One region of the Rhizobium sp. L9 genome, then DNA from elsewhere that is predicted to be linked to it. Evidence: predicted binding sites of a transcription regulator. Region 1 holds the regulator's gene; the other holds the start of a gene.
The links. Region 1 encodes LexA, which represses DNA repair genes until DNA is damaged. Its sites were predicted from a motif close to TGTTCNNNNTGTGTTCNG; they were not measured.
Positions count from the first base shown of each region.

Region 1 (9,239 bases):
CTCGCCGCGCCGCCGCGGCGTGCTCGTCAAGCTCTGCAAGCCGCAACAGGATATTCGCGCCGACCTGCCGGCGATCGGCGTTGCGACAATCCTGAACGCTGCGAAAGCCGGTCTTGCCGGCATCGCAATCGAAGCCGGTCGCTCACTGGTGCTTGATCGGGCCGCGGTCATCAGCGCCGCCGACGAGGCTGGGTTGTTCGTCTGCGGCATCGATCGCGGTCTGCCGTCATGGGGAGTCGAATGAACTGGGCGCCGCTGAAGATCGCCGTCATTGCCGGTGAAGTGTCGGGCGATCTGCTCGGGGCCGATCTCATCGCGGCGCTCAAGCGGATTCACAGCGGACCGGTGGAGCTTGTCGGCGTTGGCGGCGAGGGGCTGCAGGCGGAAGGTTTGAAATCCCTGTTCGATTTTTCCGAGCTGTCGATCATGGGCATCACCCAGGTGCTGAGCCGGCTGCCTAGGCTGTTTGCCCTGATCCGTCGCACCACGGCTGAGATCGTCGCTGCAAAGCCGGATATCCTTCTCATTATCGACAGTCCCGATTTCACCCATCGCGTCGCCAAGCGCGTGCGCACCGCGTTACCCGATCTGCCTGTTGTCAATTATGTCTGTCCGAGCGTCTGGGCCTGGAAGGAATATCGCGCCACGCGCATGCTCCGCTATGTCGATCACGTGCTTGCCGTCCTGCCCTTTGAACCGGCAGCCATGCAGCGCCTCAATGGGCCGGCGACGACATATGTCGGGCATCGTCTGGTCGCCGACCCAGCGCTGCTGGAGACACGTCGCCTGCGCGTGGGAAGGCAGCCAGGCAACGGCCCGATCCTGCTCCTTCCCGGCTCGCGCTCCTCCGAGATCCAGAAGCTTCTGCCTTATTTCGAGGTCGCCACGAATGAAATCGTCGCCCGTAATGGGCCGACACGCTTCATTCTGCCGACCATAATGCACAGGCAAGCGCTCGTCCGCGAAATGACGGCGGGCTGGGCGGTAAAGCCGGAGATCGTCGTCGGCGCGCAAGCAAAGTGGAAAGCCTTTGCCGAGGCCGATGCAGCCATGGCGGCGTCTGGAACCGTTATTCTCGAACTCGCACTTGCCGACGTTCCCGTCGTCTCCGCCTATAAGGTCGACTGGATCATGCGCATGCTGACATCGGGCATCAAGACCTGGACCGGCGCGCTGCCGAATCTGATCGCCGATTACCCGGTCGTGCCGGAATATCTGAACGATGTCGTCCGCGGCGCAAGCCTTGCACGCTGGATGGAAAGGCTGTCGGCCGATACCTATCAGCTGAAGGCCATGAAGGAAGGCTACGAGCTCATCTGGCAGCGCATGCAGACGGAAAAGCCGCCCGGCGAACAGGCCGCCGAAATCCTTCTCGACGTTTTGGAAAAGAAAAAACCCGGCCATTCCTGACCGGGTTTCTTTTTGAGCTCTGAAGCGATCAGCGCTTCGAAACCGGGATGTAGTCGCGCTTGGGTTCGCCGACATAGAGCTGGCGCGGACGGCCGATGCGCTGTTCTGGATCCTCGATCATCTCGTTCCACTGCGCGATCCAGCCGACGGTGCGGGCAAGGGCGAAGAGCACTGTGAACATGGTGGTGGGGAAGCCCAGCGCCTTCAGCGTGATGCCGGAGTAGAAGTCGATGTTTGGATAGAGCTTCTTCTCGATGAAATATTCGTCGGTGAGCGCGATGCGCTCCAGCTCCATCGCCACTTCCAGCAACGGATCGTCCTTGATACCGAGTTCGCCGAGCACTTCATGCGTCGTCTTCTGCATGATCTTGGCACGCGGATCGTAGTTCTTGTAGACGCGGTGACCGAAGCCCATCAGGCGGAACGGATCGTTCTTGTCCTTGGCGCGGGCGATATATTCCGGAATGTGGTCGACCGTGCCGATTTCCGTCAGCATATTGAGCGCTGCTTCGTTGGCGCCGCCGTGCGCGGGGCCCCATAGGCAGGCGATGCCGGCGGCGATGCAGGCGAACGGGTTGGCGCCCGATGAACCGGCGAGACGGACGGTCGAGGTCGAGGCGTTCTGTTCGTGATCGGCATGCAGGATGAAGATGCGGTCCATCGCGCGGGCAAGCACCGGATTGACCACATATTCCTCGCAGGGGACGGCAAAGCACATGCGCAGGAAGTTCGACGCATAGTCGAGGTCGTTCTTCGGGTAAACGAAGGGCTGACCGATATGGTATTTATATGCCATGGCGGCAAGCGTCGGCATCTTGGCGATCATGCGCAGGCTGGCGACCATGCGCTGGTGCGGATCGGTGATGTCTGTGGAGTCGTGATAGAAGGCCGACAGTGCGCCGACGCAGCCGCACATGACGGCCATCGGATGTGCATCGCGGCGGAAGCCGGTGAAGAAGCGGCTCATCTGCTCATGCACCATCGTGTGGTGCGTGACGCGATAGTCGAAGTCCTTCTTCTGCGCGGCCGTCGGCAGTTCGCCGTAGAGCAGGAGGTAGCAGACCTCGAGGAAGTCGCCGTGCTCGGCCAGCTGCTCGATCGGATAGCCGCGGTGCAGCAGCACACCTTCGTCACCGTCGATATAGGTGATTTTCGATTCACAGGATGCGGTCGAGGTGAAGCCCGGATCGTAAGTGAAGGAAGCGGTGTTCTTGTAGAGGGCACCGATGTCGATGACGCTCGGGCCGATCGTGCCGCTTTTAACGGCGAGGTCAACCGATTTGTCACCGATTTTTATTGTAGCGCTTTGATCCGTCATGCTGTCCTCCGAAATGTCGGTGGCGCCACAAAAGCGCCATAGGGGTTAAGCGTCCTTTCCGATAGCTATATGATCGTGACGCTAATGCCAAGTTACCGTGATGGCATTTTGTGCATTGCGGCATCACCTTTTAGGCACTGCAGCGATGAGCCGCACGCATAGCGGAAGCCGATGATTCGACTGGCCTTTTGCCGCTTACGATTTTCCCTCGTATTTCAATCGATTATCCTTGCCGGATTTGCTTGAAGGTTGCATTCTTGGGGCCTGGCGGGGTGATCTTGGGCGGGGCATGCAGGAAACGATGACAGCCGAATTGCGGCCGCAAGCGGGCGTCGGTCTTGCCGATCCGCCAGATTTTCCTGCGCCTGCGGTGGTGACTCAATCGGCAAGGACGCAGTCGCAGACCCCATTGCATCGTCGGCTGCTGGCCACCGCCGGGCAATCGCTCCGTGCCGGGGCCTGCATGCTTGGCGAAGAGGCCGATCATGGACGCCTGCTGCTGTTCTCGCCGGTCTTCCTCGGAGCCGGCTCGGCCTTCTGGTTTCTTGCGGCATCGGATTTTCCCCTCGTTGCATCGCTGCTCTGCCTGCTGGTGTCGGCGGCCGCGGTTTTCCTCACCGATCCCAGCCGGCCGGCCTTGCGCGCAAGTTTCATGACGCTGGCACTTTTCGCCGGCGGCATGCTCTCAGCTCAGTTCGAGAGCTGGCGGGCTTCAACGGTGATCCTCGATTCATCCGTGACGACGACGGTGACTGGCCGCGTCGAACGGCGGGAAGGCGACGGGCGCGGGCGCTGGCGCTACATTCTTGCCGTCGCCGGCACCGAGGCGCCGGAGCTGAAACGGCCGCCGAGACGCATCACCGCGATCGTCCGGGGCGCCGATGCGCCTTTCGAGATCGGCGACGTCATCACCGGCAAGGCACGTCTGACGCCGCCGGCAGGCCCCGCACTTCCCGCGCTCAACGACTTTTCCTTCGGTGCCTATTTCGACGGCATCGGCGCCAACGGTTTCTTCTATGGTGCGCCGGAGAAACTCGACTTGGAGGCAGGCCCGCAGGCGGCCAGGTCGACGGCGGACGCCCTGCTCGAATGGCTCTACCAGCTGCGCAGCAGCATCGGCGACCGCATAAGATCGATCCTGCCCGGTGATACCGGCGCCTTTGCCGCTGCCCTGGTGACGGATGAACGGCGCGCCATATCGCACGTGACGACAGAGGCGCTGCGCCAGTCCGGCCTTGCCCATATCGTCGCGATCTCGGGCCTCAACATGGCGCTGTCGGCTGGCATCTTCTTCGTCGGCTTCCGGATGCTGCTCAGCCTCTTTCCCGGCATCGCCCAAGCCTATCCGACAAAGAAGATCGCCGCTGCCGGCGCGCTCATCGCCGTCACCGCCTATTACCTGATCTCCGGTTTCGGGGTTTCGGCCGAGCGCGCCTTTATCATGATGGCCATCATGCTGATTGCCGTCTTCTTCGACCGGCCGTCGATTAGCCTGCGCAATGTCGTTCTCTCCGCGCTCATCATCATCGCCATTTCACCTTCGGAAGTATTGGGCCCGAGCTTTCAAATGTCCTTTGCCGCCACATTGGCCTTGGTATCGGGCTATCAGTTGTGGAAGGACAGGCGTGTCCGCGAAAACGCTTTTCTGAAACTGCCGATCATCAGGCCGGTGGTTGCCGTCGCCGGTTTCTTCGGCGGCGTCTTCCTGACCTCGCTGATCGGCGGCTTTTCCACCGCATTGTTTTCGATCGAGCATTTTCATCGCCTGACGGCTTACGGCCTGCCGGCAAACCTTGCGACGATGCCGATTATCTCCTTCATCGTCATGCCGGCCGGATTGTTGGCGATGTTGCTCATGCCTTTCGGTCTGGACGCTCCGCTCTGGAAGGTCGTCGGATTCGGCCTCGATCTGGTGATTGCGGTTGCCAAGACGGTGTCCGGCTGGGGCGGTGATATCGGCATCGGCCGCTTGCCCGGCTGGTATTTCGCAGTGGCGGTGGCAGGCTTTCTGCTGCTGACGCTGCTGCGCACTCGGCTGCGCCATGTCGGCACATCGATCATCGCCATCTCGACGCTCATCGTGCTGCTTCTGCCGGTTCCCCGGCCGCCGGATCTGGTGATTTCGGAGGATGGCAGTCTGGTTGCGGTCGTCGCGGCTGAGGCAATAGCTTCCAACCGTGAAAACCCGCCGGATTTCATATTCGACCAGTGGCAGAGAGCGCTGGTGCTGCCGACACATGATCCGCCGAAGATGCTGGATGGTCCGGCCATCCCGCCGGAAGGAGAAGGCCGCCGTGTCAGGCTTTCCCGCGATCAGCAGAACGAAGCGAGTGCGGCGATGCGGGCAGCCGCAGCAGGCGGTGAAGCAAACCGTTTTTCCTGCGTCAAGAAGGCTTGGTGCACATCAAGACTTGGCAATGGCCATATCGTCACCGTTATCGACAATGCCGCCTATCTCGGCCCGGCCTGCGATACGGCCGATATCGTCGTGACCTCGGTCCGTCTGCGTTTCAACAGCTGCCGTTCAGGTGGCACGCTTTTCACCGGCGAGACGCTGCGTAGGACCGGCTCGCTCGAATTGCGTTTCGCCGATGCCGGCCTGGAGGTCACCACCGCCTTCGATGCCTTGTCGCGACCATGGATGCGCCATCGCGCCTATGATTGGCGCAATGATCGTTTTACCGATTCCAGCCCATCCGGCGTCAGTGATAGCGACGGATGAGGCCGACGAGCTTGCCCTGCACCTTGACGCGGTCGGGCCCGAAGATGCGGGTCTCATAAGCCGGGTTGGCGGCCTCGAGCGCGATCGAGGCGCCCTTGCGGCGGAAACGCTTCAGCGTTGCTTCCTCGTCATCGACGAGGGCAACGACGATATCGCCGGGACTGGCGGTACTGCCGTTGCGAATGATCACGGTGTCGCCGTCGAAGATGCCGGCGTCGATCATCGAATCGCCTTTAACCTCCAGCGCATAGTGCTCACCGGAGCCGAGCATATCTGAAGGAACGACTATATCGTGGGTGTTGTTCTGGATCGCCGAGATCGGAACGCCGGCGGCGATACGTCCCATGACCGGCACGGAGACGGAGTTGCCATTGTCGGCGACCGGCTTTGGCGCAGCGGGGGCGGCGACCGGCTGGGGCTTACCGAGGCTGCCCTCGATGACGCTCGGCGAAAAACCGCGACGCTGAAGACTGGGGTTATAGGCCTCCGGAAGCTTGATCACCTCGAGCGCCCGGGCGCGGTTCGGTAGGCGGCGAATGAAGCCGCGTTCCTCAAGCGCCGTGATCAGGCGGTGAATGCCGGATTTCGAGGCGAGATCCAGGGCATCCTTCATTTCGTCGAAAGAGGGAGGAACGCCGGATTCCTTCATGCGCTCATGGATGAAAAGGAGAAGCTCCTGTTGTTTGCGCGTGAGCATCGACGTTAGACCCCGTGATTGAAACAAATCCAGAACGGACACTATATGTTCCATATGTGTTCCGCAAGTAGCTAAATTTCCGTAAAAGTTCACGTCAACTCGCTGAGATTTTTATTTTCATTTGCCGGATTGGCGCACATGTCTTGCATTGAGGGAGGTGCTGTCGCACATCTCTTTCCGGTTTCAGGAGGGATATTCATGAACGCGCATTCCGCCAGGTCGCACCCGCTGGATCATGTCGTGCTGCCCGTGGTCAATATCGATCTGGCGCGTGAGAGGCTCGGCAAGCTCGGTTTCACCGTCGCCGCCGATGCGCGCCATCCCTTCGGAACGGAGAATGCCTGCGTCTTTTTCGCCGACAAGACCTATCTGGAGCCGCTTGGCGTGGCGAGTGTCGACGAGAGCGAAGCAGCGGCCCGCCAGGGCAACGTCTTCATCGCCCGCAATCGCGCCTTCCGTTTCCGCTGCGGCGAGGAGGGACTTTCTGCGCTGGCCTTCCTCAGCGAGGATGCCGACCTCGATCATAAGCGCTTCGTCAGCAACGGCGCGAGCGCCGGTGAGATGTTGCAGTTCAGCCGGCCGATGCGGATGCCGGACGGTTCGGAGAGCGTCGGCAGCTTTAAGCTGGCCTTTGCAGCTGATTTGCGCGCCCCCGATTTCTTTCTCTTTACTTGCCAGCGCATCACTTCGTTCCCTACAGATCGCGCCGCGCTGGAGAGACACGCCAATGGCGTGATCGGCATTGCCGAGATCGCACTTTGTGCACCGGACCCGGCGGCATTCGCCGCCTTCGTCGGGCTCGCGATTGGGCAGGCGGCGGTGGAGAAAACCGGTTTCGGCATGAATATCGCGGCATCAAATGCAAAGATCAGCTTGATGACGGCCGGAAGGGCTGGAGGCCTATTTCGAGACCGCTGTCTCATCAGCCGATCGCGGCCTGCGGGGGCGGGCAATCCTCTTCACCGTCATCGATCTTGCCGTGACAGAAGCGCATTTGGGTGCTAACGGGATCACATTCACACGCGCAAGAACAATCGCATTCTGGTGAAGCCCACGCCCGGGCAGGGTGCGCTCTTCGCCTTCGAGGAAACACGATGAGCACCGACACGAATTCCGAAGTCAGGATCGGCGAAGGCGAAGGCCAGGTCACTTTTTCCAATACTGGCCGCTTGTCGCTGATCGCCGGTCCATGCCAAATGGAGAGCCGGGATCACGCCTTCATGGTCGCCGGCACGCTGAAGGAGCTTTGCGGCAAGCTCGGCATTGGCCTCGTCTACAAGAGCTCCTTCGACAAGGCGAACCGTACCTCGCTCTCGGCTGAACGCGGCATCGGCCTGGAAAAGGGCATGGAGGTCTTTGCCGACCTCAAGAAGGAATTCGGCTTTCCCGTCATAACCGACGTCCATACGGCCGAGCAATGCGCCGAGGTGGCCAAGGTGGTCGATGTTCTGCAGATCCCGGCCTTCCTCTGCCGTCAGACGGACCTTCTGATCGCCGCCGCCAGAACCGGCCGCGCCGTCAATGTCAAGAAGGGCCAGTTCCTCGCCCCTTGGGATATGAAGAACGTTCTGAAGAAGCTCAACGCCAGCGGCAATCTGAATGTGCTCTTGTGCGAGCGCGGTGCCTCCTTCGGCTACAATACGCTGGTTTCCGACATGCGTTCGCTGCCGATCATGGCGGCGATGGGAGCTCCCGTCATTTTTGACGCCACCCATTCCGTGGCGCAGCCGGGCGGGCAGGGCGATTCCTCCGGCGGCCAGCGCGAGTTCGTGGAAACGCTGGCGCGCGCGGCAGTGGCGACGGGAATTGCCGGCGTCTTCGTCGAAACCCATCAGGATCCCGACAACGCACCGTCCGACGGGCCGAACATGGTCTATCTCAAGGACATGCCGCGACTGCTTGAGAAGCTGCTTGCCTTCGATGCGATCGCCAAGGCCTAACGTTCAACAGGCTGACATGATCGTGGTTTAGGCCACGATGCGATACCCGCTCGAAGGCGGGAAATTGCGCCATTGTAATTTGCACGCCTTCGATTATGACAGGCTTCGAACGACTTATCACCCACCGAGCAGGAAGAACCCATGACTGCAATCACCGATATCATCGCCCGCGAGATCCTCGATAGCCGTGGCAACCCCACCGTCGAAGTCGACGTCTATCTCGAAGACGGCAGCATGGGCCGCGCGGCCGTTCCCTCGGGCGCCTCGACGGGCGCACATGAGGCGGTCGAGCTGCGCGACGGCGGCAAGCGCTATCTCGGCAAGGGCGTCGAAAAGGCGGTCGAGGCCGCCAACACCGAGATCTTCGACGCGATCGGCGGCATCGACGCCGAAAATCAGATCCAGATCGACAACATCATGATCGAGCTCGATGGCACGCCGAACAAGTCGCGCCTCGGCGCCAACGCCATCCTCGGCGTCTCGCTCGCCGTCGCCAAGGCTGCGGCCCAGGCATCCGGCCTGCCGCTTTACCGTTACGTCGGCGGCGCTTCCGCCAGCCTCCTGCCGGTGCCTATGATGAACATCATCAACGGCGGCGCTCATGCCGACAACCCGATCGACTTCCAGGAATTCATGATCCTGCCGGTCGGCGCCGATTCGATCGCCGACGCCGTGCGCATGGGTTCGGAAGTCTTCCATACGCTCCGCAAGGAGCTTGCCGCGCAGGGCCACAACACCAATGTCGGTGACGAAGGCGGCTTCGCTCCCGGCCTGAAGAGTGCGCCCGAAGCCCTCGACTTCATCATGAAGTCGATCGAGAAAGCCGGCTACAAGCCGGGCGACGACATGTGCCTCGGCCTCGACTGCGCCTCGACGGAATTCTTCAAGGACGGCAAGTATGTTCTGGAGGGCGAAGGCCGCACGCTCGAGTCGGGCGCCATGGCCGAATATCTGGCCGAGCTCGCCGGCAAATACCCGATCATCTCGATCGAAGACGGCATGGCCGAAGACGACTGGGAGGGCTGGAAGGCGCTGACCGATCTGATCGGCAAGAAGACTCAGCTCGTCGGCGACGATCTCTTCGTCACCAACTCGGCCCGCCTTCGCGACGGCATCCGCATGGGCGTCGCCAACTCGATCCTCGTCAAGGTC
Region 1 covers NZ_NWSZ01000008.1:67,571-76,809, reverse strand. Annotated here, with positions in the region: gene CO660_RS10185 (LpxI family protein) at 1-244, shown strand, start outside; gene lpxB (lipid-A-disaccharide synthase) at 241-1,410, shown strand; gene gltA (citrate synthase) at 1,439-2,728, opposite strand; gene CO660_RS10170 (ComEC/Rec2 family competence protein) at 3,018-5,450, shown strand; gene lexA (transcriptional repressor LexA) at 5,431-6,147, opposite strand; partial or broken gene CO660_RS10160 (VOC family protein) at 6,346-7,245, shown strand; gene kdsA (3-deoxy-8-phosphooctulonate synthase) at 7,242-8,087, shown strand; gene eno (phosphopyruvate hydratase) at 8,229-9,239, shown strand, end outside.

Region 2 (9,239 bases), on a different contig from region 1:
CGCTTACGAACGCGGCGCGTATCGCTTCATATGCCGACATAGGCTCAGGCTTGGCCTCGGCTTTTCATTGAAGCGCTTCCCACAAAAGCTCCTTGGCCTCATCAGAAAGGCTGTTCCCACTCCGTTGGGCCGCTTCCGCGATGTCTCGCTTCATTGCGTCGGAAATATTTCGGATCAGAAGGTCGCCCACTCAAAGCCTCCCTTATGATATCAATGATATCATAATGCCGTTGAAGCCCATTTCAATCGTCGTCAGAGGGCTTTGGACTTTGCCGCCTTGGTGAACTTCTTGATCACCATCTCCCGCTTCAGCCGCGAGATATGGTCGATGAAGAGCACGCCGTTCAAGTGATCGATCTCGTGCTGCAGGCAGGTGGCAAGCAGCCCGTCGGCTTCCACCATCTGTTCCCTGCCGTCGCGGTCGAGGTATTTGACCGAGACGACAGCCGGGCGCTCGACCTCTGCATAATAGTCCGGAATCGACAAGCAGCCTTCCTCATAGACCGAGCGCTCGTCGGACGATTTGACGATCTCCGGATTGATGAAGACCTGCGGCTGCTTTTCCTCGCCCTCGCGGGAGACGTCAATGACCAGCATGCGGCGCGGCACGCCGATCTGGATTGCGGCGAGGCCGATGCCCGGCGCGTCGTACATGGTTTCCAGCATGTCGTCGGCAAGGCGCTGCAGGTCGGCATCCACACGCTCGATCGGCTTGGAGAGCTGACGGAGAACGGGGTCGGGAAGAATGATGAGTGGCTTGATGGTCATGGGCGTTCCCATAACCCATCTTTTCCCGCTATGGAATTATCCGGCGGGCGGGGAAGACGCTTTTTTGCATACCCGCCCGGAATTTCGCCATATTTGAGTCAGGCCGCCCGGCGGGCACCGACGACGGCGTGGCCTTCCGAACGGACGCGGAAGCGGCGCAACAGCTCGATCAGCTGGTCCACCTCGTCCTTGAGGCGACGGGTTTCCGCCGACGTGCGCTCGACCATGCCGGAATTCTGCTGGGTGATTTCGCCCATGCTGCGGATCGCCACGCTGACCTCGTTGACGCCGGTCGCCTGATCGCGGGCGGCGGCGGCGATATCGGCGACGAAGCGGTTGATGATATCGATGCGGCTGATCATATCGTTCAGCGCCTCGCCGGTGCTCGAGACGATGCCGACACCCTCGTTAACCTGACTCGAACTCTGCGAGATCAGGTTCTTGATCTCCTTGGCAGCATCGGCCGTGCGCTGGGCGAGCTGGCGGACTTCCTGCGCGACGACCGCAAAACCCTTGCCGGCATCACCGGCGCGCGCCGCCTCAACGCCGGCGTTCAGCGCCAGAAGATTGGTCTGGAAGGCGATTTCGTCGATGACGCCGATAATTTTGGAAATCTCCGTCGAGGATTTCTCGATACCGGCCATCGCCGACACGGCGCTGGTGACGAGTTCGCCCGAATTCTTCGCCTTCTGCTGAGTCTCGCGTACGGCGTCCGAAGCCTTCTCGGCATTGGCGGCGGTCTGGCCGACGCTGACGGAAAGCTGCTGCAGGGCAGCCGAACTCTCCTCGACGCCGGCCGCCTGCTGGGCAGTGCGCAATGCGAGATCGTTGGTCGCATTGGAGATGACGTCGGCGCCATTCATGATATGGCCCGACGTGTCGCGCACCGATGCGAAGGAATGGCGCAGCGCCTTGACGGCACGGTTGTAATCCTCGGCCATCTGCCGAAAATTACCGGGCAGGTCGGATGGCAGAGTGGCCTCGAGATCGCCGCTCGACAGCGCCTCCAGACCGCGGCGCAGCTGCTCCAGCGCCATCGCCTGATCGGCCTCGGCCTGGGCACGCTGCTCTTCCAGAGCCTGGCGCTTGGCTTCAAGCGTCTCGAGGTAGACCGAGATCGAATAATCCATGTCGAGCATGCCGGCCTTGATGACCGCCGACAGCCTTTCGGCGAGCAATTTGCCCTGCTGGCGCGCAAAGACCGACGGCCACTGCTTCTCCATGATGCCCTTGACGAGCTCGGACAGAACCAGGGCATAGCCGCCGACATACCAGCGCGGCTCCAGCCCGATGCGGGCGTGCGTGCGCCCGACCGCGGTCACGCCGTCGACGTAGGTTTCGTCGAAGGCGCCGCCTGCAAGCTTGCCCCAATGATCCTGCTGCCGCTTCTTGGCATGAGCGACATGGTTCTTGTCGGCGAAAAAGCCTGAGACGGCGGGGGTCTTGGCGATCTTGGCATAGAACTTGTCGAGGGCACCGCCGATTAGCTCTGATATGACGGGGCTGAGATCCCGTATCGACCGGCGCGCCGCCTCGTCCAGTTCGATGAAATCGAGGCGCTGCCTGAGTGCACTGTCGGTCTGCTGGGATGTCATGGAAATCTCTGTACTTGGCGCAACGGCGCTGGAGGGAATTCTGCGGCACAGATTTTGGCGAATATGGTTGAGCAATGGTTAAATCGGCGGCGATTTTCTGCATCGGTGAGGAAAAAGGCGACAGAGGATTTCGTTCACGTTTTGATCTATGTATTGCCGCAGCTTCTGTTATGGTTGCGGCATGACCGTTCATTCCGAATCGCTCGCCCTCTCCAACGCCTCGCTGAGCCCGGCCATGCTGGCGCTTGCCGGCGGCGTTTTTGTCGCCTTCGTGCTTCTGGTGATCATCCTTCTCTTGCGCAGCGCCAGCCTCCGCCGCGAGCAGGCGGAGGAGGCGAGCCTGCGGGCTGGCGAAAGCGAGGCGCGCATGGCCGAGCTTTTGAAGATCCAGGCGGAGATGCAGGGCCGCATCACGGCCATGACCGAGGTTTTTGGCGCGCGTCAGAGCGAGCTCAACCAGGCAATCAGCCAGCGTCTCGACGGCATGTCGCAGCGCGTCAGCTCGACGATCACCGAGCAGACGAAATCGACGCATGAGAACCTGCAGCGCCTGCAGGAGCGGCTGGCGGTCATCGATGCCGCGCAGAACAATATCCAGACGCTCGCCAAGGACGTGGTCGGACTGCAGGCGATTCTCTCGAACAAGCAGACGCGCGGCGCCTTCGGCCAGTCCCGGATGGAGACGATCGTCGCGGACGGCCTGCCGATGGGCACCTATGCATTCCAGCAGACGCTCTCGAACGGTTCGCGGCCGGACTGCACGATCCGCATGCCAAACGGCGCGCCGCCACTCGTCATCGATGCGAAGTTCCCGCTCGAAGCCTGGAGCGCCATCCGCGACGCAGCCAGCCCCGAGGCCGGCAAGATCGCCAGCCAGCAGTTCCGCCGCGACATGGAGATTCATATCCGGGATATTTCAGAGAAATATCTGATTCAGGGGGAAACCCAGGAGACGGCTTTTCTCTTCGTGCCGTCGGAATCGATCTTCGCGGAGATCCATGAGAACTTCGAGGCCCTGGTGCAGAAGGCACACCGCGCGCGCATCGTTATCGTCTCGCCATCGCTGCTGATGCTGTCGATCCAGGTCATCCAGGCGGTGCTGAAAGACCAGCGCATGCGGGCGCAAGCGCATCTGATCCAGGGCGAGGTGGCGCTCCTGATGGACGATCTCGGCCGCCTCGACGAGCGGGTGCGCAAGCTGCAGGGCCATTTCGCCATGGCGCAGAAAGACATCGACATGGTGGTCACGTCAGCCGACAAGCTCACCAAACGCGGCGCCAAGATCGAGGCGCTGGAATTCGAGGCAGGCGGCGACGCAAAGCCTGCCCGCGACGGCGAGGTCCCGGCCAAATCCGTGGAAAGCCGTACCGGCCTTCTCAAGCTTCGGGTGGTTGACGAGGAGTGATCGCTTCGGGCAGTGTCTCGCCCCATGAAATAGCAGGAGCATGATGTCATTGGCATGCTCCAAAAGACGGGACAGCCTGATGATCACAGTTTTCGGATCCATCAACATGGATCTCATCGCCACGACCGAGCGCCTGCCGAAGCCCGGCGAAACAGTGGCCGGCAACGGTTTTGCCACGGCCGCCGGCGGCAAGGGCGCCAACCAGGCGCTGGCAGCCCGCCGCGCCGGTCGCTATGTGCATATGGCCGGCGCCGTCGGCAAGGATGCTTTTGCTGCCGATGCTCTTTCTCTGCTCGATGAGGCAGGAACCGATCTCTCCCTCGTCAAGCATATCGACGGTCCCACAGGAACGGCGCTGATCCTGGTCGGCGGCGACGGCGAGAACATGATTGCCGCGGTGCCGGGCGCCAACGGCCTGGTCGCGCCCGCCGATGCGGAAACCGCGATCGGCCGCATGCACGAGGGCGACATACTGATGTTGCAGCTTGAGGTGCCGGTCGCGGCCGTCGAACGCGCGCTCTCGGCCGCACACGCCAAGGGCATCACCAGCATCCTCAACCTCGCCCCATTGATTCCCGATGCGCCGCGTCTCGGACGCCTCGCCGATATCGTCATTGCCAATGAGACTGAGTTCGAGCGACTTGCCGGACAGGACGGCATGGACGCAGGAGCGCGCGAGGCAGCGCTTGTCCGCCTGCATCACGAAACCGGCCAGACGCTGATCGTGACGCTCGGCGGCGATGGCGTCATCGCCATTCGTGACGGGGTCCTCTCAAGAGCGCAGGGGCTGGCGATCGATCCTGTCGATACGGTCGGAGCGGGAGACACCTTCTGCGGCTATTTCGCCGCCAGCCTCGATGACGGGCTTGATTTTCCGACAGCGTTGCGCCGCGCGGCAGTCGCCGGTTCGCTCGCATGTCTCAAATCAGGAGCGCAACCGTCAATCCCTTTGAGTGGGGAAGTCGCAGACAGAATATAGCCTGGCCTGCCTGCGAAACGCCGGCAGATGTCCTTCAATTTTAAAGGAGATTTCTGCGGTTTTGCTCATATAACCACTCAAGTTTCATTTAAATTTAACAGGTCTCCGGCGATCTTCCCAGCGATCGCCGGATCGTCGCATATGCGGATCCGCGGCTGATGCGGCTGCTCCATGACGGAGCCATGCCTTCGCTCCTGCGCCGAAGAATGCCCGTTCGGCGCATCCTTGCCTGAGGAACCCATGTTCATTTTTCGCATGAAATCGCTTGCGGCGAAACTTATCGCCATCACCGGCATCGCCATCGCACTTGTTCTCATCGCTTCGAACTTTTTCCTCATAGGCCAGACCCGGGATCGCGTTCAGACGCTGACGATGGATCAAGCCAATCTCGAGGCAAAGTCGATCGCCAATGAGATCGCCGCCAATGTCGGCGAACTCGCCAGCGCTGCCCGCAGCATGTCAGGCGTTATCGGCCGAGCCCACGATGGAAAGTCGCTCGATCGCAAGGGCATGATCAACGTGCTGAAAGCCAACCTGGAACAGAATGCCTTCGCCTTCGGCAGCTGGTTCTGCGAGCAGCTTGGTGCGCTGGACGGAAAGACGACCGAGATTGCCAACAACAATGACGAAGGCACCAACAAGAACGGCGCCTTCACGCCCTATTGGTCGAAAACCAAGGATGGCGGCATCCAGTATTCGACCTTCGACAATGATTATACCGCTGAGTGGTGGAAACTTGCTGCCGACAGCGGCAAGGGCGCGATCACCACGCCTTACATGGCCGAGGGAACCGACGTACCGACGCTGCTGACTTCCATTGCCTATCCTGTCATGTCGGGCGGCAAGATGATCGGCGTCGGCGGCGTCGACATCTCGCTAAAGTCGCTGACCGATAAGCTTCAGGCGCTGCACCCCTTCGGCTCCGGCCGCGTGACGCTGCTCTCGCAGGCCGGCAACTGGATCGTCGCGCCGGTCCCCGACCTGATGACCAAGCAATATGACGGCGAAGGCGCCGACGTCGTCAAGGCGGCGCTGTCGAACAAGCAGCCCGGCCTCGTCCGAAACCTCACCTATGACGGCCTCGATCCTTTCGACCGCGTCGTCTATCCATTCGAAGTCCCCGGCGTCAACGCCACCTGGGTCGTGCTTGTCGACGTCCCGCACACCGCGATCAACGCGCCGGTGCAGGATCAGACCTACATGATGATCGCCACCGGCCTGATCGTGCTCGGCGCGGTGATGCTGGCGCTCTATTTCGCCGTCCGCTCGCTCGTGCAGAGGCCGCTCGGCAGCCTTGTCGCCAGCGTCAAAACGCTCAGCGACGGCGAATATGCCGAACCCGTCGCGGCCCAGGACCGTACCGACGAAGTCGGTTCGGTCGCAAAGGCACTCGAAGGCTTCCGCTTCAAGCTCGCCGACTCCAGGCGCCTCGAAGACGAGGCCACCCACCAGCGACAGGCCGCAGAGGCCGAGCGCGGCCGTTCGGAATCGGAACGGCAGCAATCGGTGTCGCTGCAGCGTCACATCGTCTCGGTCGTCGGCGCCGGACTCTCGGAATTGTCTCAGGGCAATCTGGGTTACCGCATCACCGAAGATTTCCCCGGCGAATACGGCAAACTGAAGCAGGATTTCAATGCCGCGCTTGCAAGCCTCGAAGAGACCATCAATACGATGAATCTCAGCGTCGTCAATATCGGCGCCGGCACCGGCGAGATCAGCAACAGCGCTTCCGATCTCGCCAAACGTACCGAGCAGCAGGCAGCAAGCCTGGAAGAGACGGCGGCAGCGCTCAACGAGCTCACCGCCCAGGTCGATTCCAGTGCCGAGAATGCCCGCACGGCTGCCGACAACGTCAATCTCGCCTGCCAGGATGCCGAGAAATCAGGCGAAGTGGTGCAGAAGGCCATCGCCTCCATGCAAGGGATCGAGCAGTCTTCGACGGAGGTATCGCGGATCATCGGCGTCATCGATGAGATCGCCTTCCAGACGAACCTGCTGGCGCTGAACGCTGGCGTCGAAGCGGCTCGCGCCGGCGAAGCCGGCAAGGGTTTTGCCGTCGTCGCCCAGGAAGTGCGTGAACTCGCGCAGCGTTCGGCCACTGCCGCCAAGGAGATCAAGACGCTGATCAACACCTCGGCCGTCCAGGTCAAGGAAGGCGTCGATCTCGTGGGGCGCGCCGGCGGGACGCTGCACAAGATCGCCGAACAGGTGATGGGCATCAACAGCCTCATCCGGCAGATCTCGGCATCGGCCAGCGAACAGGCGGTGGGGCTGAAGGAAATCAACCAGGCCATGAACCAGATGGATCAGGTGACGCAGCAAAATGCGGCGATGGTGGAGGAGGCGACCGCCGCCAGCGTGGCGCTCAACGACGAGGCGCAGACGCTGAAGACGCTCGCCACGCGCTTCAGGGTGTCGGGCTCCGCCAACGCGACCGCGCTCGCCTCCGTGGCGAGGCAGATGCGTGCGCCGGCTGCGGCCCCCTCGCACTTGGCAACCGCTCCTGTGGTCCGCCACGCGCCGGCGACCCGCCGCACCACACCTCAATCGCATGGCTCGGCCGCCGTGGCTGGGGATAACTGGGAAGAGTTCTGACCGTTCAGCCCTGGGTAAATCAAAAAATGCGCCTGCGAAATCAGGCGCCTTTTTTCATTTAGGGATTATGCAGCTCAAGCAGCGTTCGACGTCTGCTCTTCGTTGAGGAAGGCGTAGATCGCCGAGGCGGAATCGGTGGCCCGCAGCTTTGCAACCAGGTCTTGATCGCGCAGGACGCGGGCGATGCGCGACAGGGCTTTGAGATGGTCGGCGCCGGCGCCCTCCGGCGCAAGCAGCAGGAAAACGAGGTCGACGGGCTGGTCGTCCAGCGCTTCAAAATCGACAGGCTGCTCCAGCCGGGCAAAGATGCCGACGATGGAATGAATGTTCACCAGCTTGCCGTGGGGAATGGCGATACCGTTGCCGACGCCGGTCGAGCCCAGGCGTTCGCGCTGCAGGATGACGTCGAAGATCTCCCGTTCGGAGAGCCCGGTGATCCTCGCGGCTCTTGCCGCCAATTCCTGAAGCAACTGTTTCTTGGAATTTACTCTGAGGGCGGGAATGATCGCATCCTGATGGAGCAAATCTGCCAATGCCATTTCTTTTTCCTTCTGTCGCCGGGATCAGTTGATGCGAGGAGCGGCGGCGATACCGCCGCTCACCACTCTGATCTCAGCCTTTGATATTGGCCGAATCGATCCAGCCAATATTTCCGTCGTGCCGACGATAAACGATGTTCAGATGTTCCTTGCCGGGACTGCGGAACAGGAGAAGCGGCTCGTCGGTCATGTCGAGCGCCATCACGGCGGTGGCGACGGACATGGTCTTCAACTGCTTCGTGCTTTCAGCGACGATTGCCGGGGCGAAATCGTCGGGAATTTCATCCTCGTGATCAGGAACGGAGTCCATGACCGTATAGGAGACTTCTGCAAAGCCATTCAGGTGGTTTCCGGCATGGTGGTCCTTCAGCTTGCGCTTGTAGCGACGCAGGCGTTTCTCGATGCGTTCGGAAGCGGCGTCGAAAGCAAGCTGCGGATCCGTCGCTTCGCCGGCGGCATGAAGCACCACCCCGCTGTCGAGATGAAGCTTGCAGTCTGCCGAGAAACGAGAACTCGCCTTTTCGACGGTCACCTGGCCGGAATACCCCCCATCGAAGTATTTCGTGATGGCCGTTCCAATTTGGTCCTCGATCTTTTGGCGGAAGGATTCACCAATTTCCATATGTTTCCCGGATACACGCACACTCATGGAGTTTCCCTTCTTATGGTCGTTTGCGGGTATCAGTTTACGCCAAGCCTCGGGTTCATCCAAGCACTTCGCGCAATCTCAAGCAAGATCGGCGTAGGCCTGAGGTCCTCGGTGCCCTTGGGATGATGGGGATAACTTCAAAACGCCGTTCACGGCGACGATTGCGGCGGGCTTCTAGCCAGAGGTTGCCGGAAAGTCAATAGGGCGCCGAATCAGCTCCGGGCGCGCTCCCAGAAGGTGTAGCAAATCTCCTACGGAAGGAGCCTTCCGGCGACTTTCCCTTCATCAGCTCCCGCGCTTCGTGCCTGCGTTGCGCGCGGCATCGTCATGGCGATGACACCGAGAATGACGCAGACCAGTCCGATCCACGCCGTCGGGTTCAGCCTCTCGCCGAGAAAGACGATACCGATCGCCACACCGATCGGCACACGGAGATAGGCTTGCGACGTGGTTCCGACCGAACCCAGCGTCTGAACGAGGCGGAAATAGATCGTAAAGGCAAGCGCCGTCGAAAAGGCAGAAAGGGCAAGCAGCGCCAGCACCGATGCGGCCGAGGGATCGAGCCCCCAGGGCCGGTCGACGAGCAGGCTCACAGGCATCAGAATGACCGCGCCCGAGATCAGCGAACCGGCCGCCGGCACGGCAGGATCGAGGCCACTAAAGTTCTTGCTGAAAATCGCGGCCCCTGCGTAACAGATGGTTGCCAGGA
Region 2 covers NZ_NWSZ01000013.1:61,677-70,915, forward strand. Annotated here, with positions in the region: partial or broken gene CO660_RS34470 (plasmid stabilization protein) at 1-190, opposite strand, end outside; gene def (peptide deformylase) at 253-768, opposite strand; gene CO660_RS15320 (globin-coupled sensor protein) at 867-2,363, opposite strand; gene CO660_RS15325 (DNA recombination protein RmuC) at 2,545-3,768, shown strand; gene CO660_RS15330 (ribokinase) at 3,848-4,747, shown strand; gene CO660_RS15335 (methyl-accepting chemotaxis protein) at 4,988-7,342, shown strand; gene ptsN (PTS IIA-like nitrogen regulatory protein PtsN) at 7,417-7,881, opposite strand; gene raiA (ribosome-associated translation inhibitor RaiA) at 7,955-8,530, opposite strand; gene CO660_RS15350 (EamA family transporter) at 8,782-9,239, opposite strand, start outside.
Region 2: the regulator LexA is predicted to act here: its motif matches at 2,495-2,512, upstream of CO660_RS15325 (DNA recombination protein RmuC).